One region of the Sphingomonas sp. 22176 genome, then DNA from elsewhere that is predicted to be linked to it. Evidence: riboswitches for the same ligand, from Rfam matches in the RefSeq annotation. Region 1 holds a riboswitch; each other region holds the start of a gene.
The links. A riboswitch is a leader RNA that binds a small molecule or an ion and turns the genes downstream of it on or off. The one in region 1 is predicted to bind cobalamin.
Positions count from the first base shown of each region.

Region 2: it holds a riboswitch for cobalamin, as region 1 does, so the genes downstream of both, ACTJKY_RS18745 (TonB-dependent receptor) here and cobW (cobalamin biosynthesis protein CobW) in region 1, are expected to answer to the same signal.
Region 3: it holds a riboswitch for cobalamin, as region 1 does, so the genes downstream of both, cobT (nicotinate-nucleotide--dimethylbenzimidazole phosphoribosyltransferase) here and cobW (cobalamin biosynthesis protein CobW) in region 1, are expected to answer to the same signal.
Region 4: it holds a riboswitch for cobalamin, as region 1 does, so the genes downstream of both, ACTJKY_RS06340 (TonB-dependent receptor plug domain-containing protein) here and cobW (cobalamin biosynthesis protein CobW) in region 1, are expected to answer to the same signal.

Region 1 covers NZ_JBQEPL010000003.1:460,624-468,189, reverse strand. Annotated here, with positions in the region: gene ACTJKY_RS14125 (putative bifunctional diguanylate cyclase/phosphodiesterase) at 1-297, opposite strand, end outside; gene ACTJKY_RS14120 (acid phosphatase) at 473-1,231, shown strand; gene ACTJKY_RS14115 (DUF5690 family protein) at 1,306-2,619, shown strand; cobalamin riboswitch at 2,609-2,826, shown strand; gene ACTJKY_RS14110 (HoxN/HupN/NixA family nickel/cobalt transporter) at 3,015-4,022, shown strand; cobalamin riboswitch at 4,048-4,266, shown strand; gene cobW (cobalamin biosynthesis protein CobW) at 4,452-5,489, shown strand; gene cobN (cobaltochelatase subunit CobN) at 5,502-7,566, shown strand, end outside.
Region 2 covers NZ_JBQEPL010000007.1:165,680-173,245, reverse strand. Annotated here, with positions in the region: gene ACTJKY_RS18755 (DUF1852 domain-containing protein) at 1-959, shown strand, start outside; gene ACTJKY_RS18750 (methionine synthase) at 965-2,014, shown strand; cobalamin riboswitch at 2,182-2,400, shown strand; gene ACTJKY_RS18745 (TonB-dependent receptor) at 2,572-4,596, shown strand; gene ACTJKY_RS18740 (response regulator) at 4,790-5,191, opposite strand; gene ACTJKY_RS18735 (DUF6894 family protein) at 5,521-5,796, shown strand; gene ACTJKY_RS18730 (DUF3768 domain-containing protein) at 5,774-6,133, opposite strand; gene ACTJKY_RS18725 (hypothetical protein) at 6,130-6,654, opposite strand; gene ACTJKY_RS18720 (hypothetical protein) at 6,834-7,295, opposite strand; gene ACTJKY_RS18715 (hypothetical protein) at 7,341-7,566, opposite strand, start outside.
Region 3 covers NZ_JBQEPL010000004.1:213,016-220,581, reverse strand. Annotated here, with positions in the region: gene cbiB (adenosylcobinamide-phosphate synthase CbiB) at 1-639, opposite strand, end outside; gene ACTJKY_RS15620 (aminotransferase class I/II-fold pyridoxal phosphate-dependent enzyme) at 632-1,609, opposite strand; gene ACTJKY_RS15615 (adenosylcobinamide-GDP ribazoletransferase) at 1,606-2,328, opposite strand; gene ACTJKY_RS15610 (histidine phosphatase family protein) at 2,325-2,891, opposite strand; gene cobT (nicotinate-nucleotide--dimethylbenzimidazole phosphoribosyltransferase) at 2,888-3,904, opposite strand; cobalamin riboswitch at 4,058-4,256, opposite strand; gene ACTJKY_RS15600 (hypothetical protein) at 4,313-4,684, opposite strand; gene ACTJKY_RS15595 (response regulator transcription factor) at 4,918-5,628, shown strand; gene ACTJKY_RS15590 (ATP-binding protein) at 5,625-6,950, shown strand; gene ACTJKY_RS15585 (carbonic anhydrase) at 7,052-7,566, shown strand, end outside.
Region 4 covers NZ_JBQEPL010000001.1:1,324,043-1,331,608, reverse strand. Annotated here, with positions in the region: gene fusA (elongation factor G) at 1-807, opposite strand, end outside; gene rpsG (30S ribosomal protein S7) at 874-1,344, opposite strand; gene rpsL (30S ribosomal protein S12) at 1,408-1,779, opposite strand; gene ACTJKY_RS06360 (bactofilin family protein) at 2,065-2,520, shown strand; gene ACTJKY_RS06355 (DUF4142 domain-containing protein) at 2,539-3,153, opposite strand; gene ACTJKY_RS06350 (hypothetical protein) at 3,434-3,601, shown strand; gene ACTJKY_RS06345 (bestrophin family protein) at 3,639-4,526, shown strand; cobalamin riboswitch at 4,564-4,762, shown strand; gene ACTJKY_RS06340 (TonB-dependent receptor plug domain-containing protein) at 4,863-6,713, shown strand; gene ACTJKY_RS06335 (ABC transporter substrate-binding protein) at 6,710-7,537, shown strand; gene ACTJKY_RS06330 (low affinity iron permease family protein) at 7,544-7,566, opposite strand, start outside.

The DNA.
Region 1 (7,566 bases):
CCAATTGGGGTCGGTCTCGATATCCGTACTGGCCACCGGCTCGCCGAGATAGGCCGCCGAACCGCACGATCCGATTTTGGGCCCGATCATCATGCCGTCGATTGCCTCAAGATAGCTTTCCGGCAGGCTCGGACCGGCAACCGGATGAAGCCGCCCGGCAAGGTCGACCCGAAGCACCATGGCGCGAACATCGGGCAGGCGCACTTCCACCTCGCGGCATAGTCGATCGGTGGCCGAGGCAAGATCGGCGCCTTTGGCGACAAGCTCCAAGATGTTATTCTGAAGCGAGATGTCCACGTCGGCCCCATGTGCAAGTTGCTGCACCTTGCCCGGACTAGCCTTGCCTGCGGCATAATGCAGACGCCTGTAAAACTACGTAGAAGAATGGCGCACGGCGGAGTAGGGGGCGCGGCATGCGCGCCCAGCTCCACGCTTTAACCTTGAGCCCCGGCGGCCGATCGGGTCTTCCGGCGTGATCCGCGGCGGCTTTTTCGCGGCGCTTCCGCTGCTGATCGCGGCGCTCCAGACAAGCGACACCGCTCCCTATCTTGCCGCGGGTCAGTATCCCGACGGCATGGCCATTGTGCCGCCGCCGCCCGCGCTCGACAGCCCCAGCGCTGCGCTCGACATGGCGGTGTTCCGTGCGACCCGGAAGCTGGAGGGGAGCGCGCGCTGGCGGATCGCCACCGACGACGTCACCAACGATCCGCTACGCCGCAACGCCTGCGCGATGGGCATGGTGCTCGATGCCAGGCGCGCCCCCACGCTGGCGCGGCTGCTCGCGCGAGCGGGCACCGGTCCCGTCGTCGGCAAGGTTAAGGCCGCCTATCAGGTGCCGCGCCTCTATCTGCGCGAGGACGGGCCGATCTGCGAAGCGAAGACCGCGCATCTGGCGAGCAACGGCGACTATCCGTCGGGCCACACCGCCAATGGCTGGCTGGAGGCACAGATCCTCGCCCAGGCGATACCCGACAAGGCCAGCGCGCTCCTAGCGCGTGGACGGGCATATGGCGAAAGTCGCGCGATCTGCGGCTCGCACAGCAAGAGCGCCGTGGAGGCGGGCTACATGGCCGGTGCCTCGGTGCTCGCGGTGCTCCAGACCTCGCCCGCCTATCAGCGCGATCTGGTGGCTGCGCGGCAGGAAGTGGCGCGGCTGCGGTCGACGGCACCGCGACCCGATGCGCAAAGCTGTGCCGCGGAAGCCGAGGCGCTGCGCGTCCGCCCCTGGTGATGCGGGCATGACTTCGCTGTCATGAAGCTGTCGCGCTGGCTCGCCACAAGCGCGACGCTTCATGGGGAATCGCAATGCACGGTGATGCCGCGCGCGGAGCCGCGCGGACCGCGTCGGGGTTTACGCTCTTCCTGGGCGGGCTCGCGGCGTTCAGCGCCTATTTCGCGATGTATGCCTTCCGCAAGCCGTTCGCGGTGGCGACCTATGCCGATGTGGCGGGCTGGCACTTCGCCATCGACTACAAGACGGCGCTGCTGATCGCGCAGGTGATCGGCTATGCGCTGTCCAAGCTGATCGGCGTCGGCGTCATCTCCGAAGCCGGGCGGCAGGGACGGGCGCGAATGATCCTCGGGCTGATCGGCGCGTCGTGGGTCGCGCTGGTGCTGTTCGCCCTGATCCCGGCGCCGTGGAACGTCGCCTGCCTGTTCTTCAACGGCCTGCCGCTGGGGCTGATCTGGGGGCTGGTGTTCAGCTATGTCGAGGGGCGCCGCGTCTCCGAGCTGCTCGGTGCGATGCTGTGCGCAAGCTTCATCCTGTCCTCGGGCGTGGTCAAGTCGGTGGCGGTGCTGCTGATGGCGGCCGGTGTCGCGGAGCAGTGGATGCCGGCAGCGACCGGCCTGGTTTTCGTGCCAGTGCTGCTGGTCGCGCTGTGGCAACTGGAGCGCATGCCGCCGCCGGACGCCTGCGACGAGGCCGAGCGCACCGCCCGTGTGCCGATGCAGGCCGCCGATCGCGCCGCTTTCCTGCGCGCACACGGTGCGACGCTGGTGATGCTGGCGATCGGCTATGTGCTGCTCACGTCCTTGCGCGACGTGCGCGACAATTTCGCGCGCGAGCTGTGGACCGCGCTCGGCTATGGCGGCGAGGCGGCAATATTCTCGGCGAGCGAGCTGCCGATCGCGCTGCTCACGCTGGCCGCGCTCGCGCTGCTGATGCTGATCCGCGACAATCTGCGCGCACTACTGGCGATGCACGGGCTGATCCTGCTCGGGGCTCTGTGCCTGGGTGGGTCGACGCTCGCCTTTCAGGCGGGACTGCTCGCGCCGCTGCCATGGATGACGGTGGCGGGGGCAGGCCTGTACCTCGCCTACACGCCGTTCAACGCGATGCTGTTCGATCGCATGATCGCCACGATCGGCACGGCCGCCAATGCCGGGTTCCTGATCTATATCGCCGATGCCTCGGGCTATGTCGGCAGCGTGGCGCTGCTGCTCGTCCATGCCCTCGGCGCCCCGGAAGTGCGCTGGCTGCCCTTCTTCATCACCTGCTGCTATGCTGCCTCGCTTGCGGTTGGTGGGTTGACCCTCGTCTCCGCACTGCATTTCCTGCGGGCGGGCGCGGAGGGGCGGTTGCTCCACGTCGCGGCTTCCCGTACGACGAGCGTCTGATCACGCCGGTGCCTCGAAAGGGGCTTAATCGGGAATGCGGTGCGGGGGCTTGCTCCCAAATCCGCGGCTGTCCCTGCAACTGTGAGCGGATAGCGCGATGCACTGGCCTCAACCTGAGGGGCAGCCACTGGGCCAGCACGGCCTGGGAAGGCGTGCAGCGTGCCGTGACCCGCGAGCCAGGAGACCTGCCGGCGTCCGGTCGCTCTTGCCTTGGCCCAGGGGATGGCCGCGGCACGGTGTACTCCGTCTGAGCGACGCACGAGCGGCTGGGGCCGTTCGCGGTTGCGTGGCTCGGTCGCGGAGGCGTCCGGCCGAGGTGCGCAGCCGGCCGCTCGCGGTGGCCCCGGCCAAGTCGCACGACGCCGCCGGAGTGCCGCATCTTGTCCGTTCTCGCCTTGCGTACGCGCGTGGCCCTGCTGTTCGCAGGGCTGATCGCGGCCAATCTCGCCGCCTGGGGTTGGGCCTTCGCCCTGTTCCATGCCCAGCCGTTGATGCTCGGCACCGCATTGCTCGCCTGGGGCCTGGGGCTGCGCCACGCGGTCGACGCAGACCACATTGCAGCGATCGACAACGTCACCCGTAAGCTGATGAACGACGGTCAGCGCCCGATCGCCACCGGCCTGTGGTTCGCGATCGGCCATTCGGGGATCATCGCCATCGCCTCGGCCGGGATCGCGCTAGCCACCGGCGCTCTGGCGGGGATGGGAGCATTCAAGGAGCTGGGCGGGGTGATCGCCACCGCCGTCTCGGCGCTGTTCCTGTTCGCGATTGCCGGCATGAACCTGATCATCCTGCGCGCGGTGTGGAAGACCTTTGCCCATGTTCGCGCGGGCGGCGCCTATGTCGAGGACGATCTCAACCTGCTGCTCGCGTCGCGCGGGCCGCTGTCCAAGCTGTTCGGGCCGATGTTCCGGCTGGTGCGCCACAGCTGGCACATGGCGCCGCTCGGCTTCCTGTTCGGGCTGGGGTTCGACACCGCGACCGAGGTGGCGATCCTCGGCATGTCGGCGGGGCAGGCGGCGCATGGCGTGTCGCTCGGCACGCTGCTGGTGCTGCCGGCGCTGTTCGCGGCGGGGATGGCGCTGGTCGACACGCTGGATGGGGTGGTGATGCTCGGCGCCTATCAATGGGCGTTCGTCAAGCCGATCCGCAAGCTCTACTACAACGTCACCATCACGCTGATCTCGGCGCTGGTCGCGATCGTGATCGGGGGCATCGAGACGCTGGCGCTGATCGGCGACAAGATGGGCTGGACCGGCGGCGCCTTCGGCCTAGCCGCCGATCTCGGCGCGCATTTCAACGGCCTTGGCTTTGCGATCATCGGCCTGTTCGTCGGCTGCTGGCTGATCAGCTTCGCCATCTATCGCTGGCAGAGGCTGGACGAGATCGAGGTGCGCGTCTAGAGCCCTTGGTCGAAGGCTTTGCAGCCTTCGCAAAGATCGCGCCGGTGCCCCGGACATGGGGCTTAATCGGGAATGCGGTGCGGGGAGCTTTCCCCAAATCCGCGGCTGTCCCTGCAACTGTGAGCGGATAGCGCGATGCACTGGCCTCCAGGGAGAGGCAGCCACTGGGCCGTTAAGGCCTGGGAAGGCGTGCAGCGTGCCGTGACCCGCAAGCCAGGAGACCTGCCGGCGCAACGGTCGCTCTTGCCTTGGTCCAGGGGATGGCCGCGGCACGGTCTTGCTTCCGTTCGAGCGACGAAGCTGTGCGGCTGGGGCTGCACGGTCGCGTGGTGCCGGGCGATCGTCGCGCCCGCCCGTCGTCGCGCGCCGGCTGGACGTTGGTTCCGGCAAGTCCCTCCGCGTGTTCGCTCGGCGCGGGGGAAGACATGCATGACCGACCTGGCCAAGGTCCCCGTTACCATCGTCACCGGCTTTCTCGGCGCCGGCAAGACGACGCTGATCCGCCATCTGATCCAGAACGCCGAGGGGCGTCGGCTGGCGGTGGTCGTCAACGAATTCGGCACGCTCGGCGTCGACGGCGAGATCCTCAAATCCTGCGCGATCCCCGACTGCCCGGCGGAGAATATCGTCGAGCTGGCCAATGGCTGCATCTGCTGCACCGTCGCCGACGATTTCATCCCCACGGTCGAGCGCCTGCTCGCGCTTGAGCCGCGCCCCGACCACATCCTGATCGAAACCTCCGGCCTCGCGCTGCCCAAGCCGCTGCTCAAGGCGTTCGACTGGCCGGCGATCCGCAGCCGCATCACGGTGGACGGGGTGCTGGCACTCGCCGATGCCGAGGCGGTCGCCGAGGGTCGGTTCGCGCCCGACCTGGTGGCGCTGGAAGCGCAGCGCGCCGCCGACCCGGGCATCGACCATGAGACGCCGCTTGCCGAAGTGTTCGAGGACCAGCTCGCCTGCGCCGACATGGTGCTGCTGACCAAGGTCGATCTGGCCGGCCCGGAGGGCGTCGCAGCCGCCCGTGCGGTGATCGCGGCGGAGGCGCCTCGGTCGGTGCCGGTGGTCGAGATCCGCGAGGGCGCGATCGATCCGCGTGTTATCCTGGGCCTGGGTGCCGCGGCCGAGGACGACCTCGCCGCACGCCCCTCGCACCATGACGGCACCGACGACCACGAGCATGAGGATTTCGACAGCACCGTCGTCACCTTCGGCGAGATCGCCGATCCGGCGGAGCTGGTCGCGCGCATCGAACGGCTGGCACGCGAGCACAAGGTGCTGCGGGTGAAGGGCTATGCGGCGGTGACCGGCAAGCCGATGCGGCTGCTGGTTCAGGCCGTCGGCAGCCGCGTGCGCCATCAATATGACCGTCTCTGGCGTCAGGGCGAGCCGCGCGGCACGGCCCTCGTTGCCATCGCCGAGCACGACCATATCGACCCGGCAGCGTTCCGCGCGGTACTGGCCGGCTGAGGCAGAGGGGCGATGCACGTCCTGTTCCGCGAAACGCACGGGCTGGAGGAGAACGCCTCGCCCCAGGACCTCGGGCAGGCGCCCGCGGACCTGGTGGTGCTGTCCTTTTCCGACAGCGACCTCGGCGCATTCGCGGCGGCATGGCGTGCGGGCGAGGGCGCGCTGCCGTCGCTGCGGCTGGCGAACCTCGCGGCGCTGATGCACCCGCTCTCGGTCGATACCTATGTCGAGCGGACGCTGACGGGTGCCAAGGCGATCCTGATCCGGCTGATCGGCGGCATGCCCTATTGGAGCTATGGCCTCCAGCAGGTGGAGGCGCTGGCGCGGGAGCGGGGCATCGCGCTTGCGGTGCTACCGGCCGACGGGCGGCCGGACGAACGGCTGGATGCCGCATCGACGGTGCCGATGGCAGTGCTGCGCGAGCTTGCGCGGCTATGCGACGCGGGCGGCGCCGACGCGGCAGGGGCGGCGCTGGTGGTGCTGGCCGAGGCGGCGGGGCTGCAATCGGCCGCGCGCGCGCCCTACACCCCGTTGCCGGCTTTCGGCTTCTGGCATCCTGAGCTCGGCGCCTTCCGCCCCGCCGACCGCCAGGCCCGCGAGAGCGCGCCGCCCGTCCCCGAAACATGTCCGTGGCGACGGGCGGACAAGCCGCTGGTGCTGATCGTCTTCTACCGTTCCTATCTCGCGGCTTGCGACGTCGATCCGTTCGAGGCGCTGCACGCGGCGTTTGCGGCCAAGGGTTTCGGCACGCTCTCGATCTTCGTCCCCTCGCTCAAGGCGCCTGAGGCGCGCGCGTTCGTCGAGACTTGGGTGCGCGATCTCGCGCCAGCCGCGATCGTCAACGCCACCGCATTCTCCGCCCGGGACGAGCACGGCCGCTCGCCGCTCGATGCCGCCGGCGTGCCGGTGTTCCAGCTCGCGCTCGCCACCGCCTCGCGTGCAGTGTGGGCGGGGGCCGATCGCGGCCTGTCCCCGGCCGATCTGGCGATGCACGTCGTGCTGCCGGAAGTCGACGGGCGCATCTTTGCCGGGGTGGTCAGCTTCAAGAAGGCCGAGGCGCGCGACCCAGAACTCGGCTTCGCCCGAACCGTCCACCGCGCCGATCCCGACCGCGTGACGGCGATCGTCGACCGCGTCGCGGGCTGGATCGCGCTCGCCGCCGGGCCCGCCGCCGACCGTAGCATCGCGCTGCTGCTCTCCACCTATCCGGGCAAGACCTATCAGCTCGCCCATGCCGTGGGCCTCGACGCGCTGGCCTCTGCCGAAGCCATCGCCGCCGATCTGGGGGAGACGATCGAGGGGCTCGCGGGCCGCCTGCAGGCGGAGACGCTGCACTGGCCGATCGCGGACTATGCGCAGGCGCTCGCCCGGCTGCCGGAAGCGTTGCGCATCGCTCTCCACGACGCTTGGGGCGAACCCGAGGCCGATCCTGCTGCGAGCGACGGTGCGCTCCACTTCCCGGCGACCCGCGCCGGCAGGCTGCTGATCGCGCTCCAGCCCGAACGCGGCGATCCGGCGACGCGCGAGGATAGCTATCACGATGTCGGCCGGGTGCCGCGGCATGGCTATGTCGCCTTCTACCTGTGGCTGAAGGCGCAGGGCATCGACGCCCTTGTTCATATCGGCGCGCATGGCACGCTGGAATGGCTGCCCGGCAAGGCGGTGGCGCTATCCGACGCCTGCTGGCCCGAGGCGCTCACCGGCGGGATGCCGATCCTCTACCCCTTCATCGTCAACGATCCCGGCGAAGCGGCGCAGGCCAAGCGGCGCACCGGCGCCGTCACCATCGGCCATTTGCCGCCCGCATTGAAGACGGCGGGGACGGGCGCCGGTCTCGGCCGCATCGAGGCGCTGCTGGACGAATTTTCGAACGCCGTCGGCCTCGACCCCGCACGGCGTGATCGCCTCCAGACCGCGATCCGCGACGAAGCCCGCGCCGTGGGGCTCGAAGCGGAACTGGGGCTCGACGGCGCCGCTAGCAGTGCCGAGGCGATTACCCGCATCGACCGGTTCGTCTGCGACGTGAAGGAAGGCCAGTTCGGCGACGGATTGCATGTGTTCGGCCGCGGGACGTGTG
Region 2 (7,566 bases), on a different contig from region 1:
CGATCAGCAGCTTGCCCTTCGACGAGGAGTATCGTCCGGCCGACAGCACACGCACCACGACCAACTTCGCCAATCTCGCGCGCGGGGAACGCCGCCGGGAGAATTTGCGCAACACGCTGGTGATGATCGACCACCGTTTCAACGCACTGATGCACTGGGACAATCCGAAGGGCGACCGCTACACGCTGGAACTGAAGATCGTGTCGGCCGCGCTCACGCTCGGGGACGGCACGCACGACGAAGCGTTCCCGCTGATCGAGATCCTGCATACCGTTGTGGTCGACAAGGCCAGCGGCGAGCGGTCCGATGGCATGATCGGCAACAACTTCTCTTCCTATGTGCGGGACTACGACTTCAGCGTCGTCCTGCCCAACCATCTCAAGGCCGGGGGTCGCAGCGCGCCGGAGGATTTCGGCGATCTGCACGGCAATCTGTTCAAGCACTTCCTGGCGTCGAGCGCCTATCGCGATCATTTCCGCAAGCCGCCGGTAATCTGCCTCAGCGTGTCGAGCAAGGAAGTCTATCACCGGACCGCCAACATCCACCCGATCCTCGGGGTAGAGTACCGAAACGACAAATTCTCGCCCACCGATCAGTATTTCGCGAAGATGGGCATGAAGGTGCGGTATTTCATGCCGCCGCACAGCGTTGCACCGTTCGCCTTCTACCATATCGGCGATCTGGTCAGCGACTACACCAACCTCGAACTCGCCAGCACGATCGCCACGATGGAGACCTTCCAGAAGATCTACCGTCCGGAAATCTACAACGCCAATTCCGTAGCGGCGGAGCATTATCAACCGAGCCTGACCTACCAGGACTATTCGCTGACCCGCATCGTCTATGATCGCGAGGAGCGTGCCCGCCTCGCCGTCGAGCAAGGCAAATTCGCCGAAGAGCATTTCATCAAGCCGCACATTGCCGCGCTCCAGCGCTGGTCCGCGACCTGCGGCCTCTGATTTCCATGCATATCAAGGTATTCCCCATGACGACATTGTTGCCGACGACGACGGCGGGCAGCCTGCCCAAACCATCCTGGCTCGCCGAGCCCGAAACCCTTTGGTCGCCCTGGAAGCTGGAGGGCGAGGCGTTGATCGCGGGCAAGCAGGACGCGCTACGCCTGGCGGTCGACGACCAGCGGCAAGCGGGCATCGACATCCTTGGGGACGGCGAACAGACCCGCCAGCACTTCGTCACGACCTTCATCGAACATCTGGACGGTGTCGATTTCGAGAAGCGTGAGACGGTGCGGATCCGCAACCGCTACGACGCCAGCGTGCCGTCGGTCGTAGGCGCCGTCTCACGCCCCAAATCCGTCTTCGTCGACGACGCCCGTTTCCTGCGCGCCCAAACCGATCAACCGATCAAGTGGACGCTGCCGGGGCCCATGACGATGATCGATACGCTCTACGATGCGCATTATCGAAGCCGCGAGAAGCTGGCCTGGGAGTTCGCCCGCATCCTCAATGAGGAAGCCCGCGAGCTTGAAGCGGCCGGCGTCGACATCATCCAGTTTGACGAGCCCGCCTTCAACGTCTTCTTCGAGGAGGCCAACGACTGGGGCATCGCCACGCTGGAGCGCGCGGCCGAAGGGCTGAAGGCTGAAACCGCCGTTCACATCTGCTATGGCTATGGCATCAAGGCCAACACCGAATGGAAGAAGACGCTCGGTTCCGAATGGCGCCAGTATGAGGCGACCTTTCCCAACCTCCGGAAGTCGAAGATCGATATCATCTCGCTGGAGTGCCAGAATTCGCGCGTGCCGATGGATCTGATCGCACTCATCCGCGGCAAGAAGGTGATGGTCGGTGCGATCGATGTTGCGACAAATATTGTCGAAACGCCCGAAGAGGTCGCTGCCACCTTGCGAAGCGCGCTGCGCTTCGTCGATGCGGACAAGCTCTATCCAGCCACAAACTGCGGGATGGCACCGCTCTCGCGCGATGTCGCACGAGGCAAGCTCAAGGCGCTTGGCGCCGGGGCGGAGATCATCCGCAAAGAACTCGCGGCTTGATCATCGCAAGACAGCATCCCGCATTTTCCATGCTGGGGATGACAACCTTGTAGCCGCCACCGCTCGTTTCTCAAAAGAGGCAACGAGAAGGCTCACTGATGGAGATTTGTTGCGGTCGCGATCTCTTGCCGCTACCGCCGCCTCCATTCGGCTGAAGTCCGCTTCAGCCGAACCATGATCGCGCTGGTGCTCCGAGAGGAGCTTAAAAGGGAACACGGTGTGGGCGCTTGCGCCCCGAAGCCGAGGCTGTCCCTGCAACTGTAAGCGGCGAGCGAGATGCACGCGCTTCCTTCGATGGAAGCAGCCACTGGGTCACCCGACCTGGGAAGGTGCGCATCGAGCGACGACCCGTGAGCCAGGAGACCTGCCAGCGAGAGGTCGCTCTTGCCCTGGCCCAGGGGATGGCCGTGGCACGGTTCTCCGTCTGAGCGACGAACGAGCGGTGGAGGCCGCATCGGTTCGTCTTGTGGCGCTCCCGGCGTCCGCGCTCGGGACGTGCCGACCGTTCGTGAACGGCAGGCCTCCGCCGGCAGTCGCACGACGCCCGGAGAAGACGATTGAAAACCATCCTGTTGACCGGCCTTGCCGCGCTGTCCGCGTGCGGCGCGACCGCAGCCCATGCGCAGTCCGAGACACCGCCGCCCGCTCCCGCCAAGGAAAGCGACGACATCGTCGTGTTCGGCCGCGGCGAGAGCAAGATCGGCGTAGCGCAGGCGGCGAGCGAAGGCTCGATCACCGGGGCCGACCTGCTCGTGCGCCCCCTGCTGCGGGTCGCCGAGCTGCTGGAGGCCGTGCCCGGCATGATCGCCGCCCAGCATTCCGGCAGCGGCAAGGCCAACCAGTATTTCCTGCGCGGCTTCAACCTTGACCACGGTACCGACTTCACCACCTATGTCGACGGCGTGCAGATGAACCTGCGCACCCACGGCCACGGCCAGGGCTATCTCGACCTCAACGGGCTGATCCCGGAGGTCGTCGGTCGCGAGGACTTCCGCAAAGGCCCGTACCGCGCCGACGGCGGCGACTTCGCGCTCGCCGGTGCCGCCTACATGTCGACCATCGGCGGCTTCGCGCGCCCCTGGCTTTCGGTCGAGGGCGGCTCCTATGGCTATCGCCGGATCGCGGCCGGCGGCACGGCGAACGGCGTCGGCCCGGGCACACTGACGCTGGTCGGCCAGCTGCGCGCCTATGACGGCCCGTGGCAGGAGCCCGAGCATCTGCGCCACGCTTCCGGCTTCGCCAAATATGCCGCCCCGCTCGGCGCTGGCACGATCGACGTCACGCTGCACGCCTATCACGCCACCTGGCGCCCGACCGAGCAGATCCCCGAGCGGAGCATCGGCACCGCGGCCTGCCCCGACGTGTTCTGCTCGCCCGACCCCAGCGCGCGGGGCCGCACCACGCGGCTGGTCGGCAACGTCGCCGTGCATCAGCAGAGCTGGGACGCGAACCTCTATGGCCAGTTCTACGACTGGTCGATGTACTCCAACCCGACCTATACCGATCCCGACGGGACCAGCGCCCAGATCCGCCAGTTCGACAAGCGCTGGATCGTCGGCGGACGCGCCGAGAAGCGCTGGCAGGTAGCGCCCGCGCTGGCGCTGTCGATCGGCAGCGAGGGGCGCTACGACCATATCGGCAATGTCGGTGTGGCCCGAACCGCCCAGCGCACACCGCTGTTCTCGCTAGGGCGCTACCATGTCGAGGAAGCCTCGGCCGCGCTCTACGGTGAGGCGATCTGGACACCGCTTGCGGGTCTTCGCGTCATCGGCGGGCTTCGCGGCGATGCCTATCGTTATGCCGTGCGCGCGCGGGACGCCGCGGCGGCGGCGCTCGGTGAAGGTGCCGGCAGCGACAGCATCGTCTCGCCCAAGGCATCGGTCGCCTATGCCCTCACCCCGCAGATCGAACTCTACGCCAACTGGGGCCGCGGCTTCCATTCCAACGACGTGCGCGGCGCGGTGAATGTCGAGACGCCGGTGCCGGTGCTGGTACGCGGGACCGGCAAAGAACTGGGCGCGCGCTGGCAGCGTGGCGGGCTGACGCTGACCGGCACCTATTGGTGGCTGGAGGTCGGTAGCGAACTCCGCTTCGTCGGCGATTCCAACGCGGTGGAGCCGACCGGTGCGAGTCGCCGACACGGCTATGAACTGGTCGCCTTCTGGCGGCCTGTCCCATGGCTGGCGATCGACGGCAACTATACGGCGAGCCGCTCGCGCTACGACAATGGCGACCGCATCCCCAACGCGTTCGAGAACGCGGCATCTGCAGGGGTAGCCATAGTGCTGGCGCCGTGGGAAGCCAGCCTCCGCGTCCGTCACCTCGGGCCCTACCCGCTGATCGAGGACAACGGCGCGCGGGACAAGGGCAGCACGGTGGTCAACCTCCGCGCCGCGCGGAAGATCGGGCGGCTGGAGATCTATGGCGAGGTGCTGAACCTGCTCGACAGCCGCGACAAGGACATCGCCTATTTTTACGAGTCCTACATCCCCTCGGTGGATCGCGACGGCCCGGTCGAAGGGCGACTGAGCCGGGTCGTGGAACCGCGGACGCTTCGGATCGGTGGTCGCGTCTCCTTCTAAGCGTTTGGTATTCCCCTCCGCTTGTGCAGCGGGGTCACCGTCGACGCGTTACCCGATAGCACGAGCTGAATAGCTGAGACGGTGTGACCGGGCCCGCTGCATGCGCAGCGGGTCCGAGGACAGGAGCCCCGACTCCAGGGCACCAGCAGGGGCAGCGCTGCGCTAGGAGGATGGCTCCACGCAGCCCCTGCTGCTACAGCCGTTTTCGCACTTCGAATGGAAAGCTCAAACCGATGCTGTGCATCCGGACCGCGCCCATTAGCTGATGTGGTCGGTATGGTTTCGCGAGGAAGATCGCGCCGCTGGCGTCGTCCTTGAGCACCGATGGATCGTCTCCGGAGGAGACGATCACGCGGATCAAGGGGTCCGTTGCGCGGATTTCGGCCGCGAGCTGCAGACCGTCCAACGAGCCTGGCATGTGCAGATCGGTTAAAAGCACATCGATGTTGTGCCTCGCCGCTAGCTCCAGCGCCTCTGCTGTCCCGGAAGCCTCCAGAACCTCGAAGCCCTCGTCCTTCAGCACAGCGCATGCAAGGGTACGAATATACTCCTCGTCGTCGACAATCAGCACCGTCGAAGAAAATCGCTGTCCCATTACCTCTCCCTAGGCGCGTGCAAGTGCGTCGAAAATACGCTCTTTGCCCAACCTGCGTTGCTTGACACACGTTAACCACAACTGGCCGGGATGTTAGGCGTACGAACGCACGTGGTGGCTGATCTATCCAAGATACAGTCTATGTACCTAATTGCGAGGCTACCCTGATTGAGGCAGAACTTGTTCACCGGGACCAGTCCACAAGACATGCCGGGTCGCGATGGCGCCGGGGCATCCTCTCCCCCCGAGCGACACAAGGAAGAGCCCGCCCCTCCCCCGAGCGTTGGCGGGCTCTTCTGGTGCTTAGGCGGGGCGACCGGACCGCTTCGATGCAGCGCTACTTCTTCAACGTGCACGACCAAAACGGGCCGCTTCTCGATCCAGAGGGCACGATGTGCTCCGATCGCGAGGCAGCTCGCCGCGCGGCGATCCACTCGGTTCGCTCGATCCTCGCGGAGGACCTTGTACGAGGCTGCGTCGACATGAACGGGAAGATCGATGTCCTCGGCGTCGATGGCGTGGTGATTGAGACCATAGCCTTCGCCGAATGCGTCATCCTCATCACCGAGGGCTGGCAGCGCGTTAATAGTCGCTCGTCAGCATGATTGTCATGACGCGCACCGTGACCGATGGGTCGCTCGGATCCTCCGAGCCATACACCATTGAGGGCTCGTAATAATCGATCTTGAAGCAGACCCGGTGTCCGTCAAAATCGAAGGCTCCAAAGTCGCGCTCCGGACCATCGTCGCCGGTGAACTCGTATTCGCGGATCGCCTTCATGAGGCGAGAGGTCGCGAGCAGTCCAGGCACCGCACCAGGCTCTTCGAGCGTAGCGCGAAGGGTCCGCGTCATTTGGTGGCGCCCGTTAGGGTACACGCCACGGCGGCAGAGATCATTCAGCTGCGCAATGCGCTCCGTCCGGGATACCGTCTCCGCGCTCATTCCGCCGCTCCCGCGCAGACGGCCGTCAGCCGCGCCGCGGCTATCGCCGCCGCGGACGGATAGGCGTCGACCAGGTGCTGATGGATGGCGGCGTTCTCGGGGAGAGCGAACACCCCATCGGGTGCGGGCCGCGTGATCAGAAGAGCCGATACGATGACGTCCGCCAGGTCGCGGACTTCGGTCGGCTTGCCGGCGTCATCGTAGCTGACGGGCGCTCGAAAGCCGGCCTCGAGCCAGCTCCCGAGCCCGTTCTCGACCTGCTCGATATAGTCTGCTGCGGCTGAGATCGCGGCGTCCTCGTCGGCGATACGGATGCCGAGAGTGAAGTAGCGGCCGAAATCGTGGGGGTTGCGCAGTTCGACTAGCTCACAACCCGCTGGAGGCGGGCCATAGCGCCCGATCAGTGCCGCCTTGTAAGCGGCGACCTCGAGGCGGTTGAGCCGCTCGAAGTCATCGGTCTGCCCCAGCTGGGCGCAGTTCTCGTTTGCCGGCGTACCGCCGATATCGATGATGTGAGGCATCGGAGTTCTCCCGGATCACCAAGATCCGATCTCCACCTCCCCCTCCTCTCTCATCGCACCGGCTCGAAAGGCGGACCCCGCTCCACCGAAAGGGGGGTTGGCGGAGCGGGGTCCTTTAGCAGGCGACCGCTGCTCACGCGGGGGGCCACGTGAGGGTCTGCCTGCTAATCTACATGCCTTCAGCGGAGTCGGACCAAGGACCTCGCAGCGAAGTACTCGCTACGTGATGCTGTCTCGGTGCTGCTAGGATCCAGTTTTACGATGTAGCCACTCAGGTGCTCACGAACAAGATTACCCTGCCGGCCCACTAAATCTGGATCAACATCTTCGCTCTTTTGCACGCGAACCCTGATATGCGTGAGGCGGGCATCCGGGTGACGTGCGGGTTTGTCGGCGAAGTCGCTCATCAACCTTGAGCGGATGTCATCCGGGACGACGGCATATTGCTCGACAGCCGCGATCGCTGCCTCAGCACTACGGATCTCCCGATAGTCGGTCCCAACCCAAACGATTGCGTCTTCCTCGGGCGAAGCCTTGGTGAAGACCTGCGCGAAAAAGGTTTCAAGGGGCCGATCCCAACCGACCACTGCGTGATCGATGTCGGTGCGGTCCTCCCGCGCAGTCAGCTTATAGCGGCTCATTGAAACACCTGCAGGTTGAGAGATTGAGGAATAGAGCTGGCGGTTTCATGCGGCGCGCCTCGCGCCGGCATTGAAGCGGGAGAGCCAATCGGTGAGGGTGGGCCGCTGCTCCAGTGGAAGTCGCGCAGCACCGTCCTGGAACTTGACCAGCTCGGTCGGAGCATCTCGGACGATGGCATTGATCTCAGCCTCCGGCAGCAGCAGCTCATGCCGGATGAAGGCCGTCATCGACCCGGGACGCATCTTGGTGCCGCGGCGCCAGAGCCCTTCT
Region 3 (7,566 bases), on a different contig from region 1:
CCGCGCAGGCACTAGGTTGAGCAGATCGTCGGTACGCGCTGCCGCCCAGCCGAAAGCACGCCAGCGCGGCTCGCGGTGACCAATCAGGCTGTCGGCGGTGTTGATGGCCTTGTACGCCCACAAGCCCGGCACGCCAGCGACAAGCAGCCAAAAGAGCGGCGCGACGATGCCGTCGCAGAAGCTTTCGGCAAGGCTTTCGATCGCGGCACGCGCGACACCGGGAGCATCGAGCCGCGCGGTGTCGCGCCCGACGATGTAGCCGACCGCGATGCGGGCTGCGGTTAAGTCGCCGCGGGCGAGCGCTGCAGCTACCGGCCGAACGTGGACATAGAGGCTGTGCTGGGCGAGGCCCGGAAAGGCCGCGACGACGAGTACCAGCCAGCCGAAGGAGGAATGCGCCGCCACGGATTCTATTGCGAGGCCGGCAACGATCGCGACCAGGAGGAGAAGGAATACCGTCGCGATACCGAGCAGGCGGCGGCGCCGTTCGGGGGCCTCGGGCCGGTTCCAGCGGTGCTCACAGGCAGCGATCAGCCGCGCGAAGCCGCCGACCGGGTGGCCGATCCGCGCGTAGAGCCAAGCCGGCCAGCCGACCGCCGCTTCCAGCGCCAGCGCAGTGAGCGCGACCGGCTCAGCCATGGCGGAGCGCCCGGTCGACACGGTACAGCGACGCCGCGTCGGACGGCACGCCGAAGCGCAGCCAGTGCGGCGCATAGTCGAACGGCCGAACGAGGATGTGTGCTCGGGCCAATTGCTCGAAGAGTGCCGCGGCGTTGGGGTGAGACACCAGTCGGAACAGCGGCGACTTCCCCTCCGGGCGCAAGCCATGCGCATCGAGCAGGCGGTCGAAGGCCGCCGCTCGGTCTGCAAGCGAGGTCCGCGCCGCGTCGATCCACGCCAGGTCGCGATAGGCGCGGGTGCCGATCGCCAAGGCCGAGGCGTCGATCGGCCAGTCGCCGAGCAGTGCGCGGTAGCGGGCGAGGATGGGGCGGGGCGCCAGGACGAAGCCGAGCCGCAGCCCGGCCAGCCCGAAGAATTTGCCGAACGAGCGGAAGACGATCAGCCTGCGCGTGTCGTCGACGAGCGGTGCGATGCTTGCCTCGGGGTGCGCATCGGCAAAGGCTTCGTCGACGACCAGCCAGCCACCTGCGGCGGTGCGCTCTTCCAGCATCCCCTCCAGGGGCGCTCGGTCGCGCAGCGTGCCGCAGGGGTTGTTCGGGTTGGCGAGGAGCAGCGCCGCGTCGCCGGGCACCGGCGTGTCGGCGGCGAGCGGCACGCTATCGGGGAACGCTGCACCATGCGTGCGGTAGCCCGGCACATGATGGCAGGCGCGCCCGCCCAGCAGCGGGCCCAGCAGCCGCAGCCCCATTTCGCTCCCGGGAAGCCCGCAGACATGTTCGGGCGCAACACCGAAATGGGCTGCTGCCGCAGCCTCGAGATCGGCCAGCAGCGACGGATCCGGCAAAGGGCCCAGGTCGATATCCAGATCGGCAGGCACCGGCCACGGCATCGGGTTGATCCCGGTGGAAAGATCGAGCCACGGCCCGTCGCCGTACCGCGCGCGGGCGGCCGCGAGGTTGCCGCCATGGTGGAGCAGCGGGTCGCTCATCCCAGATGCGGCGCGATCACCAGTGCCAACAGCAGGCCGGTCTCGACCAGCTCGATGCCCGCGCCATGTCCGTCGCCCGAGATGCCGCCGAGGAGGCGCTGCACCCGCCAGCCCCAAGCGGCGATCAGCACCGGTGCTGCAAGCAGGGCGGGCGCGGCGAGCGCGGCGGCGAAGGCCAGCAGCACCAGCCATACGATCAGGTCTGCCGGGCGCACGGCGCTGCGGAAGCGGCTGGCCAGCCCGTCGTGCAGCGGCGGCAGCCAGCGGGTCCACACCAGCGGGCCAAAGCGGGCGGCGGCGGGCACGAACAGGATGGTCCACCAGCCGGCGCTCGCCAGCAGTGCGTGGAGCAGCACCAGCTTGGCGACCAGTTGCAGCCCGATCGCGACCACGCCGAAGCTGCCGACATGCGGGTCGGCCAGCACCTCGCGCAACCGCTCGCGCCCCTTGTGCAGCGCGCCGCTCGCATCGGCGAGGTCCGCAAGCCCATCGAGGTGCAGCGCGCCGCTGACGCCGACCCACGCCGCCAGCCCGAACAATGCGCCCGTCCAGGGATCGAGCAAATTGCCCAGCCACAGGCCGATCAGCAGCACCAGCCCGACGACTAGCCCGGCTGCGGGGAACCAGCGCATCGAGCGGACGAAGGTAGCGCCGTCGGCCCTGATGGCAGGCAGCGGCAGGCGCGTCAGGAACTGGAGGGCGAGAACGAATTCTTTCATGTCACAAGTCCGATGATCTGGCCGACGCGCGGGGTGCCGGGCCAGACGCGCAGGCTCAGCAGCGCGGCATGGGGCAAAGCGATGTTCCAGAGTTGGGGAAAGTCGAGGGCGCACAGGGTGGCGAGCGCCGCGCGCATCGCGCCGCCATGGGTGACGACCAGGGTCGGGCGATTGATCGTGCCAAGCGCATCGCTGACGCGCGCGACGAGCGCCGACCAGGCTTCGCCGTCTGGGGGTGCATGATGGGCTGGGTCGGACTGGAACGCGGCGAGCGCCTCGGCGTCGATCGTATCGAAGGAAAGTCCTTCCCACGCGCCGAAATCGAGTTCGCGCCAGCGGGCGTCTTCGCAGGCTTCGAGGGACATCACGGCGGCAATCTGTCGGGCGGGCACCGAACTACGGGTGCGATCCGAGTGCACCACCGCTGCTACCGCCAGCCCCGCGGCACGCGACACGCACGCCTGCACCCCCGCGGCGAGCGGCTGCGCGTCGGTGCGGCCGATCAGCCGGCCCTCGGCATCGGTGATGCCGTGGCGGAGCAGGTGGAGCAAGATACCGCTCATGCGCCGTCGGCAACGCCCGCTTCGGCGAAGGTCGCCATGCTGTTATGCGCCGCCAGTGCCGAGCGCAGCACCGCCGCCGCGACCGCCGCACCGCTGCCTTCGCCCAGCCGCATGTCGAGCCGCAGCAGCGGCTCCAGCCCCAGCCGCGCGAGCAGCCGCGCATGGCCCGGCTCGGCCGAGCAATGGCCGGCGATGCAATGGTCGAGAATGGCGGGCGCCGCGGCGGCCAAAGGCGCGAGCGACGCGCAGCAGATGAAGCCGTCGAGCAGCACCGGTACGCCCGCATGGCGCGCGGCGAGTGCCGCCCCCGCGATCGCCGCCAACTCGCGCCCGCCCAGCCGCCGCAGCGTCTCGAACGGAGTGTGCGGCGCCTCGGCATGGACCTCGATCGCCCGGGCGATCACCGCACCCTTGCGGCCGACGCCGTGCGCGTCGAGCCCGGTGCCGGGACCGGTCCAGTCGGCCGGCGTGCCCCCGAAGCTGCGCAGGCACAAAGCTGCCGCCGCGGTCGAGTTGGCGATGCCCATCTCGCCCAGCAGCAGCAGATCGGTGTCGGGCGTCACCACCGCGGCACCTTGCTGGAGCGCGGACAGGCACTCGGCCTCGTCCATCGCCGGGCCGGTGGTGAAGTCGCGGGTGGGGCGGTCGAGCTCGAGCGCGACCACGTCCAGCCGCATCCCGATTGCGCCGGTCAGCGCGTTGATCGCCGCTCCGCCCGCCGCGAAATTGGCGACCATCTGCGCGGTCACTTCTGCGGGGAAGGCGCTGACGCCCTGCGCGGCGACCCCGTGGTTGCCGGCGAAGATCACCGCGCGCGCGGCGTCCATCGACGGGCGTTCGCGGCCCTGCCAGCCGGCGAGGAAGATGGCGAGGTCCTCCAACCGCCCCAGCGAGCCCGGCGGCTTGGTGAGCTGCTGCTGGCGTTCCAGCGCGGCATCTGCGACGAGCGCGTCCGCATCGGGTAGCGAGACAAGCGCGCGGTCAAAGGCGGCGACGCTCGAAAGATCGATCATGCCGCGCCTGCGCCGCTGCGGAGGGAAGAAAGGATGTGCACGTTGGTCGTCCCGTTCCAGCAATGACAATCGACCGGCCGCACGAACGTGCGCCGGCTTATTCTCGTCGCTCGAACGGAGGATTCCGCGCCGCGGCCGCACCCTGGACCAGGCGTGAGCGACCCCGTGCCGGCAGGTCTCCTGGCTTGCGGGTCACCGCGGTTCGGGCGCCTTCTCGGGATCACTCCCAATGGCCATTGCCCGCCCGCTCGCCGCATACAGTTGCAGGGGCAGCTGCGGCCTTGGGCGCCGAGGCGCCCGCACCGCATTCCCTTCTCGCCCGCAAGCGGGCACCGGCATGGGTTCGAAGGTAGAACCTTCGTGGACCCTCTAGCCGCGCAATCGGCGAGATGCCAGCGCCGCGGACGCTTATTGGTAGAGCTGGGCGGTGCGCGGCAGCAGCTGGTCGATGCGCACGATCAGGTCGAACAGCGGCTGGATCGCGTCGGCGCCTTCGCCCAGTTCCTGCACGGCGCGCAGCCGATAGGTGGCGGCGACGACCGCGCGGGTGGTGCCGGCGAGATCGGGCGCGCGGGCGATCACGGCTTCGCTGCGGTTCACGCGAACCAGCAGCCAGGCCAGCTTGTGCGCGGCGTCGATCAGCTGGATCCGCTCGGCGGTGAGGAAGGCCCAGCTTCCGGTCGCCTCGATCACGGCCGCCGAAAGGCCGTCGAGCGCGGCGAGAAGGTGGCGCGGCCCGAACGCCGAATCATCCGGTGCCGGGGACAGGTCTTGGCTCATGGTGTCGAGCTGGAGGACTGCCAGGGTGCCGCGATTCGCTCGGGTGCGACCGGGTAGGACGGAACGATGGAGGCGCGGCATCTGCATGATAATTTCCCCACGATACGGGACCTTGTATCGCTGTCGAAACGCGCCGCCCGTGACTCCCGTCACGCTGCGATGCGGCGGGGCGCCGTTGACCCTCCGGGTCGCCGTCCCTAGGTTTCTGCGCGATGTATGCAGGTGAACCCCCACTGAGCCTTCCCACGATCGTGCTGGTCGAGGACGATCCCCAGCTGCGCACGCTGACCGCCCGCGCGCTCCAGGAAAACGGTTATACGGTACGGCCCGCCTCCTCCGCGCCGGAGATGTGGCTGGCGCTGGAGCAGGGGCCGGTGGATCTGGTGCTGCTCGACGTGATGTTGCCCGGCACCAGCGGCATCGATCTGTGCCGTGCCATCCGCCAGAAGAGCTCGGTGCCGATCATCTTCATCTCGGCCAAGGGCAGCGAGACCGATCGCGTCGTCGGGCTCGAACTCGGCGCCGATGACTATCTGCCCAAGCCGTTCGGCACGCGTGAGCTGGTCGCGCGGGTGCGTGCGGTGCTCCGTCGGGGCGCGGGCGAGCGCGACACCGCAGAGCGGCCCAAGGGCGAGATCCAGTTCGACGGCTGGACGGTCAATCTGCCGCGGCGCGAGCTGCTCTCGCCGACTGGTGCGGTGGTCGACCTGACCGGTGCCGAGTTCGACTTGCTGGTCACCCTGTGCGACCATTCGGGCCGCGTGATCTCGCGCGAAAGGCTGATCGAATTGTCGCGCACGCGGCTTGGGGACAGCTCGGATCGCAGCATCGACGTGCTGGTCAGCCGGCTGCGGCGCAAGCTTTCCGATGCCGGCCACCAGGCACCGATCGTGACGGTGCGCGGCATCGGCTATACGCTCAACGTACCCGTGACGCGCAGTTGAGGGCGTTTCTCAAGCGTCCCTCCGGGCTGATCGGGCAGGTCTTCGCGATCCTGCTGCTGACCATCCTGATCGAATTCGCCGTATCGACCATGCTCTACGAGCGCGCCAGCCAGTTCGCGGTGCGGGACGACGAAGCGCGGCGGCTCGCCGAGCATCTGGTAATCGCGCGCAAGCTGCTGGCCGAGCAGCCCCCCGTGCGGCGGGAGAAGCTGGCGCTCGAATTCACCACCTCGCGCTACGAAGTGCGCTGGATGCCGCAGCTGCCCAACGGACTGCGTGAACAGCCCGATCTCGACCGACTTTACGAGCAGGTGGTGCTGTGGGAGCCGACGCTCGCCTCCGACGGCCTGCGGCTGCGGCTCACCTCGCAGGGCAGCAAGGCGCTGATCGTCGGTGCGGTGCCGATGCCCGACGGCAGCTGGATGTATTTCCGCACACGTGAGCACGTCCATGCCGCCGACCTTGGCCTGTCGCGCATATTGCTGGCGCTGGCACCGGCGCTGGCGCTGATCCTGATCAGCGGCATCCTGCTAAGGCGGATGCTGCTGCCGATGCGGCGGCTGGCGATGGCGGCCGATCGCTTCGGCACCGGCACCGTCCTCGAAGTCGAGGAGGCGGGGCCCAAGGAACTGCGCCGCGTAATCAGCGCGTTCAACCGGATGCAGGAGCGTATCCAGCGGCTGATCGCCGATCGCACCCAGGCGCTCGCCGCCGTCGGTCATGACATGCGCACGCCTCTGGCCCGGCTGCGGCTGCGCGCCGATGCGATCGCCGATCGGGACGTGCACGCGGCGGTCGAGACCGACATTACCGAGATGGAGGCGATGATTTCGTCGCTGCTCGCGTTCCTCGGCGGCGAAGGTGACAAGGAGACGCCCGCGCGCGTCGACCTTGCGGTACTGTGCGCGACGATCGCCGACGACAATGCCGATCACGGCCGCGACGTCGACTATGACGGGCCGGACCATTTCGAGCATGTCGTGCGCCCGCTGATGCTGAAGCGCGCGCTCAACAACCTCGTCGACAATGCGGTCCATTATGCCGGCCAGTGCTGCATCCGCCTGGTACCGGCCGAGGGCGCGGTGGCGATCCGCGTGGAGGACAAGGGCCCCGGCATCCCCGAGGAGGATCTCCAGCGCGTGATGCAGCCTTTCGTTCGGCTCGATGCGGCGCGGTCCCGCGACACCGTCGGCTTTGGACTCGGCCTGTCGATCGTCGCGCGCGCGGCGGAGGCAGAGGGCGGCAGCTTCCGCCTCGCCAATCGCGAAGGCGGAGGGCTTTGCGCCGAAATCCTCCTGCCGCGCGGAGGTCCAACGGCTTAGCAACGTTTTCTTACGAACGCGCCGCGATGCAGCAAATGGCGGCCAGTAGCTTGCATTCTTGAAGAGATGCCCGCGCCGCGGGTCTGTTACAGGAGCAAGCCGTGAACGAAGTGATCGGACGCGTCGTCGATTTCGAGAAGCAGGTCTTCCCGAACCAGCACGCCCTCTATTCCAAGCTCGCCACCCACGGGCAGAGCCCGAAGGCGCTGATGATCTCCTGCGCCGACTCGCGTGTCGTGCCGGAGCAGATCATCCAAGCGAACCCGGGCGACCTGTTCGTATGCCGCAACGCCGGCAACATCGTGCCGCCCTTCGCCACCCAGAATGGCGGCGTGTCCTCGACCGTGGAATATGCGGTCGCGGCGCTCGGCGTGCGCGACATCATCGTCTGCGGCCATTCGGACTGCGGCGCGATGAAGGCCCTGATGAACCCCGAAATGCTGGAAGGCATGCCGAACGTCACCGCATGGCTGCGCCACAGCCATGCCGCCAAGTGTGTCGTCGACGGCGGCTATGACAATCTGAAAGGCGCCGATGCGGTCCGCACCGCCGCGCTGGAGAATGTCGTGGTCCAGCTCGCCCATCTGCGCACGCACCCGTCGGTCGCGGCCGGTAT
Region 4 (7,566 bases), on a different contig from region 1:
CGCCGAACCGCACACGACCGGAACGAACGCCATCTCGAGCGTGCCCTTGCGGATCAGGCGCTTGAGGTCGGCGACGCTGGGCTCGTTGCCTTCGAGATACGCTTCCATCAGCGTGTCGTCGAGTTCGACGGCCATTTCGATCAGCTCGCTGCGATACTTCGCGGCCTTCTCGGCGAGATCCGCCGGGATTTCCTGATATTCGAACTTCGCACCCAGGCTCTCTTCGAGCCAGATGATCGCGCGATTCTCGACCAGGTCGACGAGACCCTTGAAGCCGCCCTCGATGCCGATCGGAAGATACAGCACTGCCGGACGCGCGCCGAGGCGGTCGATGATCGAGTTCACGCAGAAATAGAAATCTGCACCGGTGCGGTCGAGCTTGTTGACGAAGCACATGCGCGGCACGCCGTACTTGTCGGCCTGACGCCACACGGTTTCCGACTGCGGCTCAACGCCGGCAACGCCGTCGAAGCATGCGACCGCACCGTCGAGCACGCGCAGCGAACGCTCGACTTCAATCGTGAAGTCGACGTGGCCGGGGGTGTCGATGATGTTGATGCGGTGCTCTTCGCCCTTGCCGTCTTCGCCGCGCCAGAAGCACGTGGTAGCAGCAGACGTGATCGTGATCCCGCGCTCCTGCTCCTGCTCCATCCAATCCATCGTCGCGGTGCCTTCGTGCACTTCGCCGATCTTGTAGGACTTGCCGGTGTAATAAAGGATGCGCTCGGTCGTCGTCGTCTTACCGGCGTCGATATGGGCCATGATGCCGATGTTGCGGTAACGCTCGAGCGGATGGCTGCGGGCCATGATCGTGGTTTCCTTGAAAATTTGGGGAGCCGGACCGTCCAGCTCCCCAATATGTAGGTACGAAAGTTACCAGCGGTAGTGGCTGAAGGCGCGGTTCGCTTCCGCCATGCGGTGCGTGTCTTCGCGCTTCTTCACCGCGTTGCCGCGGTTGTTCGCCGCATCCATCAGCTCACCCGAGAGACGGGCGGCCATGGTGTGCTCGCTACGGTTGCGGGCCGAGGTGATCAGCCAACGGATCGCGAGCGCCTGCGCACGCTCCGGACGAACTTCGACCGGAACCTGGTAGGTCGCACCGCCGACGCGGCGGCTGCGGACTTCGATGCCGGGCTTCACGTTGTTCAGCGCGTCATGGAAGACGCCGATCGGCTCGCGCTTGGCGCGCTGCTCGACGGTTTCCAGGGCACCATAGACGATCGCTTCTGCAACGGCCTTCTTGCCGTCCAGCATGACCGAATTCATGAACTTCGACAGAACCTGATCACCGTAGACGGGATCGGGCAGGATTTCCCGCTTTTCGGGACGACGACGACGTGCCATCTCACATAATTCCTTCTGATCTTCAGCCGATCCGGAACACGTCCGGGGCTTACTATGGCCTGATTACTTCGGACGCTTCGCGCCGTACTTCGAACGGCTCTGCTTACGATCCTTGACGCCCTGCGTATCGAGCACGCCGCGAAGGACGTGGTAGCGGACGCCGGGAAGATCGCGCACACGGCCACCGCGGATGAGCACGACCGAGTGCTCCTGCAGGTTGTGGCCTTCGCCCGGGATGTAGCTGATGACTTCGCGGCTGTTGGTCAGACGGACCTTGGCCACCTTACGAAGGGCCGAGTTCGGCTTCTTCGGGGTCGTCGTGTACACGCGGGTGCAGACACCGCGCTTCTGCGGGTTCTGTTCCATCGCAGGGACCTTGGACTTGGCCTTCTGCGGTTCGCGGCCCTTGCGGACCAGCTGGTTAATCGTCGGCATGAAGCCCTTCACCTTTCAGATGGTTACTTTGCTGGAGCCCTGTTGGACAGAATACGAAAAAGCCCCGAAGGCCTCAGCCCCCCGGGCGATTGCGTCTCCAGCAACGTTCAGCTCTTTGTACCCAAGGCAGGAATCGCCCTACCCGGAACCGGGCGGCCTATATCGATGCGGGGCCTTCCGGTCAACAGCGCGCCCCCTCGGGTCGCCACGCCCTGGGCGTTAACCCTTTCCAGGGGCTGCTCGCCGGCGGCGGCTGTGCTAGCCCGCTTGCCGAATAGGTTCAACATGGGGATGTGGCGCATGTTCAACGGCAACCGCAATCGGGAGGATCGCAACACCTCCTCGGCCAGCGCGGCACAGAGCAATGCCCGGCGCGGACAATTTTCGGTGCTTGGCGCCGACATCGTCGTCACCGGCAACCTCGTCGCCACCTCCGACCTGCATATCGACGGCCGAATCGAGGGCGATGTCCGCTGCGGCAGCCTGGTGCAGGGTGCCGAAAGCCAAATTTTCGGCCGAGTCGAAGCCGAGGACGCCCGCCTCGCCGGATCGGTCGAGGGATCGGTGCGCGCCCGCCAGCTCACCATCGAACGCACCGCGCGGATCACCGGCGACGTCGAGTACGAGACGATCATGGTCGAACAGGGCGGCCATATCGACGGCCGGCTCAAGCATATCGGCGGCGCGACCGCCACGGTCGCGCCGCCGGTGCTGATCAAGGCGAGCGAGGAAGCGGCCTGAGGCCCCTTCCCCCGCCGCTCACATGCCCTTGATCATGTCGTAGTGCTTGGAGATCACGGGCGCCGCATCCTTCGCAAAGTCGCGCAGCTGCGCCACGTCGCCGGCGTTGGCATAGGCCTGCACCGCGGCGAGCGCCTTCTGGTGCGCCGCGACCTGCTGGCTCTTGTACGCCGTGTCGAACTGGGAGCCGGTCGCCGATTCGAGCGTCTTCAGATTGGCCTGCTGCTCGTCGGTCATCGCTGGCGCAGGGGTAATCGCCGGGCTGGCCTTGCCTGCCGCCGCCTTCAGCATCGCGGTGGACTTGGTGTGATCCTCCACCATCTGCTTGCCGAAGCTCTTCAGGTCGCTGGCCGTCGCCTTCTGCTGCGCGAGCTTGCCGGCGGCGATCTCATAGGCGTCGCTCGCCGCGACCGTGTTGGCGAAGTCCTGGCCGGTCATCGGCGCCGCGGCCATGGCGTTGCCGTCCATGCCGTTCATTGCGCCCATATTGTCGCCCATCGTCTCGCCGGCGGGAACATTGGTAACGGTGTCGCCGCTGTTCATGGCGTCGGTGCCGCCATTGCTGTTGCCGCCGCAGGCAGCGAGCGCGAAAATCGGAGCGGCGCTAAGGATCAACAGGTGCTTCTTCATCATACAGACCTCCTGGGTTTCCGGGACCGAACGCCCCGCCCCCGGCCGCGTTCCGAAACTAGCGCCTTATGTATTTGAGTTGGCATCATAAGTTAGAAATCTCCGCCCCAGTGGCTCTGCAGCTTCGGCAATTCGTCGATGAATTGGTGCAGCGCAGCGCGATTGGTGCGGTGCGCAAACTTACGTTACCTTTGATCCATTTGCCGGTTAAATTCGCACCTTAGGTGGGGAACCTCACTGCAAGAGGACTTCCACGATGCACCAGGATGAACGAACCCGCCGCATGGAACGCCTGCGAAGCTCGATCGCGCTGCTGCTGTTCGGGCTCGGCACGCTGGCCTTCCTGATCGCGATCGACCGCCCCGAATGGTTCCACCTGCGCCCGGCGAGCGGCACCGCCGCGGCGATGTCGCACGCATCGAGCCCAGCGCCCGACCGGAACGACGGCTGACCGGACCTACAATCGTTTTCGCGCGTAGAGTCCGCCCATGATCGTCACCACCGCCCCGCGCGCCAAGCAGGTCCTTCGCGAAATCTGGGCGCCGCTGGCGCTGCTGTTCCTCTGGGACGTGATCGTCACCATCATCTATTACGTCCTGCCGTTCCGCGCGCCCTCGCTGCCGCTGACGCTGTTCGGATCGGTGCTGGCGCTGTTCCTCGGCTTCCGCTCCAACTCGGCCTATCAGCGCTGGTGGGAAGGCCGCGGGCTATGGGGGCTGATGATCAACGCCAGCCGCAACCTGGCGCGGATGGCGCGCAACTATCTGCCCGAAGGCGAGGCGGTCGACCTCAAGCGCACCATCGTGCTGCGCCAGATCGCCTATGTGAACGCGCTGCGCTGCCAGCTGCGCCGCCAGTCGGCGGACCAGGAAGTGCTGCGTTTCCTCTCCAGGGGCGAAGCGGATTTCGCGCTGGCCCGCACCAATATCCCCAACGGCATCGTCGACGGCACCGGCCGGCGGATCGAGATTGCGCGTTCGAAGGGCTGGATCACGTCGATGCAGCAGCATTCGATGGAAAGCGTGCTGATCGACATCGCCAATGCCCAGGGCGGCATGGAGCGGCTGAAGAACACGCCGCTGCCGATGCAATTCCGCTTCGTGCCGACCGCCTTCACCCACATCTTCTGCGTGCTGCTGCCGATCGGGCTGGTCGAGACGCTGGGGGTGGCGACGCCGCTGGGGTCGACCATCGCCGGGCTGATGTTCCTGGCGGTGCTCGCGATCGGCGACGATCTGGTCGATCCGTTCGCCAACACCGTGCACGATCTGCCGCTGAACGCGATGTGCCGCACGATCGAGATCGACCTGCTGCAATCGATCGGCGACCCTGCCCCCGAACCCGCCACGCCCGACAAGGCGGGCGTATTGTGGTGATTTCGCGACGGGTTGCCGCCCTGCCCCGCTTGCCGCTACAGGCAGCGGCGTAACGGGTGTCCTCCCGCCGATGGGGGGATGAAAAGGGAAGTCGGTGCAAAGTCCGGCGCTGCCCCCGCAACTGTAGCCGGTGAGCCGGCGCGCCAATCTGCCACTGGAGCCGCATTGCTTCCGGGAAGGCGGCGCGCCTGCGACGACCCGGAAGCCAGGAGACCTGCCCGTTACGGTCGATTCCTTCACGCGGGCGGGGTGCACCGGGTGATCGGGGCTGAAATCCCCGTGTGAGCGACACCAAACCATGCGGGAGCAGCCTGCTCCCCCATCCGGGTGTCTGATATGCAGTTCTTCAAGCTTTCCCTGTTCGCCACCGCCGCGCTCGCGCCGCTGGCCGCCCATGCCGATCCCGACGACGACCGCATCGTCGTCGTGGCGAGCGGCGTCGCCCAGCGCGCCGATACGGTCGGGCGCTCGATCACCACCATCGACCGCGAGGAGATCGAGCAGCGCCAGACCGTCGCGCTCTCCGACCTGCTCGCCACCACGCCCGGCGTCACCGTCGTCCGCAATGGCGGGCTCGGCACCGCGACCGCGCTCAGCATCCGCGGCGCGCAGAGCGACCAGACGCTGGTGCTGATCGACGGCATTCGCGTCGGCGATCCCTCCGCGACCGGTGGCGCCTACAATTTCGCCAGCCTGCTCGCCGGATCGGTCGAGCGCGTCGAGGTGCTGCGCGGGCCCAATTCGGTGATCTGGGGCAGCCAGGCGATCGGCGGGGTGGTCGACGTCACCACGCTGCAGGGCGAACAGGGCCTGCATGTCCGCGCCAATGCCGAGGGCGGGTCGTTCGGCACGTTCAACGGCAATGCCGCCATCGCCGGCGGCAACGACCGGGTGACCGCAGGGCTGACCGCGGGCTATCTCGCCACCGACGGCATTTCCGCCGCCGCCAACGGGAAGGAGGCCGACGGCTATCGCCAGCTCGGCGCGACCGGCAATGTCGAGGTGCAGCTGGCCCCCGGCCTCGCGCTCGACCTGCGCGGCTATTATGCCGACAGCAAGGTCGATCTCGACGGCTATGCCCCGCCGACCTACGAATTCGGCGATACGGGCGACTATGCCAAGACCCAGGAGATCTACGGCTATGCCGGGCTGAAGAACGACGCGTTCGGCGGCAGGCTGCACAACCGGCTGGGCTTCACCCTCTCCGACATCCACCGCGACGGCTATAACGAGGATTCCTCGATCGCGTACCGCTATCGCGGCCGCGCCGAGCGCTACACCTATCAGGGCGACGCGACGCTGGCCGAGCAGCTCCGCCTGGTGTTCGGCGCCGAGCATGAGCAGAGCCGCATCCGCTATGACGAGGGCTTCGGCAGCGCCGGACGCTACTCGGTGGGCATCACCAGCGTCTACGGCCAAGCGATCGTCACGCCGATCGAACCGGTGACGCTGACCGGCGGCGTCCGCCACGACAAGCACGACACGTTCGGCGGCCACTGGACGTGGAACGGCGATCTCGCCGTGCGCGCCACCGCGACCACGGTGCTGCACGCCAGCTTCGGCGAGGGCTTCAAGGCACCGACGCTCTACCAGCTCTACAGCGCCTATGGCGATCGCAACCTGCGGCCGGAGACGGCGCGGAGCTACGAGGCCGGGGTGCGCCAGACGCTGGCGGGCGGCAAGGTCGCGCTGGGTGCCACCTGGTTCCACCGCGATTCGGACAACCAGATCGACTACAATTTCGACACCTCGACCTATTACAACCTCAACAAGACGCGGGCGGAGGGCGTGGAGCTCGAGGCGCTGCTCCAGCCGGTGCAGGCGCTGACGGTGCGGGCGAATGTCACCCATGTCTTCTCGGAAAACCGCAGCACCGGGTACATCGGCAACGACCTGCCGCGCCGCCCGCGCGACACCGCCAATGTCTCGGCCGACTATCGCTTCCCCTTCGGGCTGGCGATCGGCGGCACGGTGACGATGGTGGGCGACAGCTTCAACGATGTCGGCAACCTGACCCCGATCGACGGCTATGCGCTGGCGAGCGTGCGCGCCGAGATGCCGGTGACGAAGCTGCTTTCGGTCTATGGCCGCGTCGATAATATCGGCGACGTGCGCTACCAGCAGATCACCGGCTACGGCACCTATGGCCGCGCTGCCTTTGGCGGCGTGCGGGTGCGCTTCCAGTGAGGTTCGGCGCCGCGCTGCTTGCCTGCCTGTGGCTCGCAGGCTGCGCGGCGCCGCCTTCCGTCGGCGGCGGGGGCATCGTCTCGATGAACCCGTGTGCCGACGCGACGCTGCTGGAACTGGTGCCGCCGTCGCGCATCGCTGCGATCAGCCACTACTCGCAGCGCGCGGACTCGACTTCGATCCCGCTCAACGTCGCCCGCCGCTTCCGCGGCAACAACGGCACGGCGGAGGAAGTGATCGGCCTGCGGCCCGATCTGGTGATCGCCAGCAGCTTCACCGCCCCCGCAACCCGCGAGGCCTTTTCCCGTGCGGGACTGAAGGTGCTGTACCTCGGCATCCCGCCTTCGATCGCCGAGAGCAAGGCGCAGGTGAGCGAACTCGCCGCCGCCGTGGGTGCACCCGCCAGGGGCGCCGCGCTCAACGCCCGGATCGACACCGCCGTCGCGGGTGCCCGCTGGACCGGGCCCAAGGCCCCCGCCCTGCTGTGGATCGGCGGCAACCTCGTCACCGGCGGCCAGACGCTGCTCGACGACCTGATGACCACCGCTGGTTTCTCGAACCAGGCCGCGCATTATGGCCTCACCCATACCGGCCATCTGCCGATGGAGCGGGTGATCGCCGATCCGCCGCGGGTGATGCTCGCCCCGGAGGAAGTCGGCCATGACAGCGATTCGCGCGCCGCGATGCTGCGCACGCGCGCCGTTGCCGAGACCGGGCTCAAGGTCACCCAGGCGCAGTTCTCGCGAAGCCTGGTCAATTGCGGTGGCCCGGTGATCCCCGCCGCGCTCGCCCGGCTCGCCGAGATCCGCAAGCAGGTCCGTTGAGCGGGCTCAGCGCCGCGAGATCACCTTCT